DNA from 2 places in the Paenibacillus sp. Y859 genome. Region 1 is predicted to be linked to the other one. Evidence: a T-box and tRNA genes for the amino acid it is inferred to sense, from the RefSeq annotation. Region 1 holds a T-box; the other holds one or more tRNA genes.

The links. The T-box of region 1 lies ahead of trpS (tryptophan--tRNA ligase). A T-box ahead of a tRNA ligase gene usually reads a tRNA of that ligase, here a tRNA-Trp.
Region 2: it encodes a tRNA-Trp, which carries the amino acid that the T-box ahead of trpS (tryptophan--tRNA ligase) is inferred to sense. The anticodon was not compared.

Annotation. Positions count from the first base shown of each region.
Region 1 is NZ_JBXCIZ010000005.1:224,840-227,276, forward strand. It holds gene AC1TO8_RS13625 (aldose epimerase family protein) at 1-843, opposite strand, end outside; T-box leader at 977-1,227, shown strand; gene trpS (tryptophan--tRNA ligase) at 1,285-2,274, shown strand; gene AC1TO8_RS13635 (hypothetical protein) at 2,271-2,437, opposite strand, start outside.
Region 2 is NZ_JBXCIZ010000015.1:78,858-81,294, reverse strand. It holds tRNA gene AC1TO8_RS21245 (tRNA-Asn) at 114-189, shown strand; tRNA gene AC1TO8_RS21240 (tRNA-Ser) at 194-285, shown strand; tRNA gene AC1TO8_RS21235 (tRNA-Glu) at 297-371, shown strand; tRNA gene AC1TO8_RS21230 (tRNA-Val) at 446-521, shown strand; tRNA gene AC1TO8_RS21225 (tRNA-Met) at 540-616, shown strand; tRNA gene AC1TO8_RS21220 (tRNA-Asp) at 630-707, shown strand; tRNA gene AC1TO8_RS21215 (tRNA-Phe) at 724-799, shown strand; tRNA gene AC1TO8_RS21210 (tRNA-Thr) at 832-907, shown strand; tRNA gene AC1TO8_RS21205 (tRNA-Tyr) at 912-996, shown strand; tRNA gene AC1TO8_RS21200 (tRNA-Trp) at 1,007-1,080, shown strand; tRNA gene AC1TO8_RS21195 (tRNA-His) at 1,106-1,181, shown strand; tRNA gene AC1TO8_RS21190 (tRNA-His) at 1,235-1,310, shown strand; tRNA gene AC1TO8_RS21185 (tRNA-Gln) at 1,328-1,402, shown strand; tRNA gene AC1TO8_RS21180 (tRNA-Gly) at 1,410-1,484, shown strand; tRNA gene AC1TO8_RS21175 (tRNA-Cys) at 1,497-1,570, shown strand; tRNA gene AC1TO8_RS21170 (tRNA-Leu) at 1,579-1,667, shown strand; tRNA gene AC1TO8_RS21165 (tRNA-Arg) at 1,686-1,762, shown strand; tRNA gene AC1TO8_RS21160 (tRNA-Leu) at 1,783-1,864, shown strand; gene AC1TO8_RS21155 (LiaF transmembrane domain-containing protein) at 2,147-2,437, shown strand, end outside.

The DNA.
Region 1 (2,437 bases):
TATACACAGAAATTCATCTGCCTCTCCCTTGGTGTAGAGCACCCAATGCTTGAAATATTGATCATCTGCAACATATCTAATTCCGTAACCGTCTTTGTGAGTCAGAACCGCTTCAACAGCTTGTTGTTCTCCGATCCGAAAGATCGTATCGAGATTAGTCCCCGCTAAATTTAGACCAACGTTAAGATCCTCGAGACTATCTAAGGGGATCAGTGAACCTGATGGAATTATAGCTTCATCGAGTTCGTATATAGCTTCAACTGGCACTTGTAATGTCCAATCCTGAGGCTGTCCATTCAGCAAGAACCATGTATGGAATCCAAGACCCAATGGGAAAGCGCGTTCCCCTTGATTGGTTACTTTTAATTGTTGAGTAAACCGTGAACCTTGTAGTCTGAAGATGATTTGGAACTTAAGAGGAGTCGGTGATTGTGTCATCCAGTTACGATCATCGCTCGATAGAAATTCAGTGGTGATTGAACAATCATCTTCAGTTTCTTCAATGTCACTTACACGCCAACTTTGAGTTTTATGTAATCCGTGTATGTGATTATCACCTGCCGTATTACGATCAAACTGATAGTCTATCCCGTCATAATTGAATTGTCCATTCCGAATTCTACCCGGAGGAAGAAGTAGGGGAATACCAAAATGGTAAGGTTTCAGTAAATAAAACTCGAGATCTTGTTCATTAGGTTCTCTGAGAATATGTCGCTCTTCATGTTTGTCCCAGATTGAAATGACGTTATTACCAAGTCCCGGAAGTAAGGTGATCTGAAGATCGTCGCTATGAAGGATATACGTGTCGTAACCGTTCCATGTTCCTTTAGTTATTTGTTTCATTAGTATGCTCCTTTACCAATAATATTTTTTCAATATAGTATCATCGTAACAGATTAATGATGATTTGGTAAAAATGAGTTTGACAAACATATGCTAAGGGTCTTATCATTGCATTTAAATACAAGTTTAAATTACGAATACGATGACGGGGATAAGTAAGCATAGATTGGATGACCTTCAGAAAGCCGATGGTTGATGTGAATCGGTGGTATCAATATGTTGAATGGACCCTTGAGTGCCAAGTTGAACGGGAATCATGAGTTCCTTAATAGACTGGCCGTATGTTCCACGTTACGGAAATAGAAGGTCGCAAGTTTGTTGTTCTATTGGACAATTAACGGTTTGCGATAAATAAGGGTGGCACCACGGTCTCACGTCCCTTTGTGGATGATGGGCCTATTTTTGTTGTTCAAAATATAAGGAAGTATAGGAGTGATTGAATTGAAAAGAGTACTTTCAGGCATACAACCTAGTGGACGGTTAACGCTCGGTAATTATATCGGCGCAATGAAAAATTTCGTGAAGTTACAGGATCTCCATCAATGTTATTTCATGGTCGCTGATTTGCATGCGATTACGGTACCTCAAGAACCAGAAACACTTCGCGATCTATCGGAAGCCAATGCAGCGTTATTTATTGCAGCGGGCATTGATCCTGCTAAATCAAATGTGTTCTTGCAGTCAGCGGTACCACAGCACGCGGAACTCGGTTGGTTGTTGACGACGCTAACATCCATGGGTGAGTTAGAGCGAATGACCCAGTTTAAGGATAAGTCGAGTGGCAAAGAATCCATTGGCGCAGGATTATTTGTATATCCGTCACTGATGGCTGCAGATATCCTTGTGTACAACGCGGACTTAGTTCCAGTAGGTGAAGACCAGAAACAGCATTTGGAACTAACACGTGACCTTGCAGGGCGTTTCAATCATCGTTATGGGGAATGCTTTACTTTGCCTGAACCTTATATTCCAGAAGTAGGAGCGCGGGTAATGTCCTTGGATGATGCTAGCAAGAAAATGAGCAAGAGTAGTTCTGTTGCTGCTAGCTTTATCGCGTTATTGGATCCTCCAGACGTTATTCGCAAAAAAATTAGCAGAGCAACGACAGATTCTGGTGCAGAAGTAAGATATGATGAAGCAACAAAACCGGAGATTAGTAATCTAATGAGTATTTATTCTCAGTGTTCTGGTTCATCACTTGAGGATATTCGTATGAAGTATGAAGGGCAAATGTATGGTGGATTCAAAAAGGATTTAGCTGAAGTGATCGTGAATACGCTAGAACCTTTGCAGAAACGTTATTATGAAATCCGAGAGTCTGGCGAAATTCAAGACATCCTAGCTCTAGGCGCTAGGAATGCCCATGAGGTTGCCAGTCGGACTCTAGATGATGTCAAACAACGTATGGGTTTTCTGCCATCCAAGCACTAGTTAGGTTGCTCAATGGAAGACTTTCTTCGTTTGGACTTGATAACAAATCCATAGCCGATATTACAGACGCCCAATACGCTTAATATCAAGGCGACCCATCCTGAATGAGTGATGGCGATAGCTGCCACTGCTAGGATGATGATAGATGAAGCTGCAAACCATA
Region 2 (2,437 bases), on a different contig from region 1:
AGCAATGTGCGGAGCTGACCAATACTAATCGGTCGAGGGCTTATCCTAATAATTCTAACACAAATTCGTTCGTATCTAGTTTTCAGGTGATCAAACATCTGGATAATTAGTATTCCCTGATAGCTCAGTTGGTAGAGCACTCGACTGTTAATCGAGTTGTCACAGGTTCGAGTCCTGTTCGGGGAGCCATTATGGAGAGGTGTCCGAGCTGGCCGAAGGAGCACGATTGGAAATCGTGTAGGCGCCAAAAGCGTCTCGAGGGTTCGAATCCCTCTCTCTCCGCCATATTTTAATTAGGCCCGTTGGTCAAGTGGTTAAGACACCTCCCTTTCACGGAGGTAACAGGGGTTCGAGTCCCCTACGGGTCACCATTTGTATAATATATTCAAGTTAGGACTTGATTTAACTTAAGTATATCTGTTATGATAGTTATTGTCTTTCTTATGGAGGCTTAGCTCAGCTGGGAGAGCATCTGCCTTACAAGCAGAGGGTCGGGGGTTCGATCCCCTCAGCCTCCACCATAGTAATTTTTTAGATGACGCGGGGTGGAGCAGCCCGGTAGCTCGTCGGGCTCATAACCCGAAGGCCGCAGGTTCAAATCCTGCCCCCGCAACCAATTATATTTATGAGGAACCGTGGTGTAGTTGGCCTAACATGCCTGCCTGTCACGCAGGAGATCGCGGGTTCGAATCCCGTCGGTTCCGCCATTTTTAATTCAATTATGGCTCGGTAGCTCAGTCGGTAGAGCAAAGGACTGAAAATCCTTGTGTCGGCGGTTCGATTCCGTTCCGAGCCACCATTGGTATTGTATGAACATTGTTTTGTAGGTGCGCCGTTGTAGCTCAACTGGTAGAGCAACTGACTTGTAATCAGTAGGTTGGGGGTTCAAGTCCTCTCGACGGCACCATTATGGAGGATTAGTGAAGTGGCTAAACACGGCAGACTGTAAATCTGCTCTCTACGAGTTCGGTGGTTCGAATCCATCATCCTCCACCATTTCTTTTATAGGGGCATAGTTTAAAGGTAGAACAAAGGTCTCCAAAACCTTTGGTGTGGGTTCAATTCCTGCTGCCCCTGCCAAAAGAAACATTTGACTTAATGTATGGCGGTCGTGGCGAAGTGGTTAACGCACCGGATTGTGGTTCCGGCATTCGTGGGTTCGAGACCCATCGGTCGCCCCATTTTATATCTAATCATTCGTATTATTGTTCTACAGTATCAAATTGTTAACATGGCGATCGTGGCGAAGTGGTTAACGCACCGGATTGTGGTTCCGGCATTCGAGGGTTCGAGACCCTTCGGTCGCCCCATTTAACCTAATTATTGTTGGGGATTAGCCAAGCGGTAAGGCAACGGACTTTGACTCCGTCACGCATAGGTTCAAATCCTATATCCCCAGCCATTATTTTGCGGACGTGGCTCAGCGGTAGAGCATCGCCTTGCCAAGGCGAGGGTCGCGGGTTCGATTCCCGTCGTCCGCTCCATTTTTTTTATTTGGCGCCATAGCCAAGTGGTAAGGCAAAGCTCTGCAAAAGCTTTATCCCCAGTTCAAATCTGGGTGGCGCCTCCATTATTCTCGCGGGAGTGGCGGAATCGGCAGACGCACAGGACTTAAAATCCTGCGATAGGTTACTATCATACCAGTTCAAGTCTGGTCTTCCGCACCATTTAGAATAATTACATTTGCGCCCTTAGCTCAGCTGGATAGAGCGTTTGACTACGAATCAAAAGGCCAGGAGTTCGAATCTCTTAGGGCGCACCATTCTTTATTAGTTTCATTGAGCCGATGTGGTGGAATTGGCAGACACGCCGCACTCAAAATGCGGTGCCGCAGGGCTTGCCGGTTCGAGTCCGGCCATCGGTATAGAGTGAAAAAAAGGCTTATAAGATCGCTTCTTTAGAAGTAATCTTATAAGCCTTTTTTTTGTTTTCTGTGATGCGGCGCTCCTATGTAAGAAGGTAATGAAATGATCAGTGAAGGAGTGTTGGTGTTTGCCTACAAGCTTGTTTATGTTCTCCGACTTCAGTTCAGGATTAGCCCCGTCTTAGGTCTAGGATAAAGAACCGTCTACGGTCTGTTTTGAAAAGGTTGAGTTTGACCTACAATAAGTACATAAGGAAAAGAGATGAAAGGCGGTGAGAATGGATGGATGTGAAAAGACGTAATGGTTTAGCAGCTGTACTAATTATTATTGGAGCGTTAATGCTTCTAGGAGTATTGGGACCATTGCTAGGAGGGTTGATCGGAATAGTATTCCCCGTTATTTTGATTGCACTTGGTTATTATGGTGTTAGCAGAGGGAAAGTACTAATAGGCTGGATTATATTAGTGATCGGTATTCTGTCATTGATTGCTAAGTTATCCTGGTTAATCGGACCCATTCTAGGTATTGCTATACTAGTATTTGGAATATCACTTCTCAAAAATAAGAGAAGA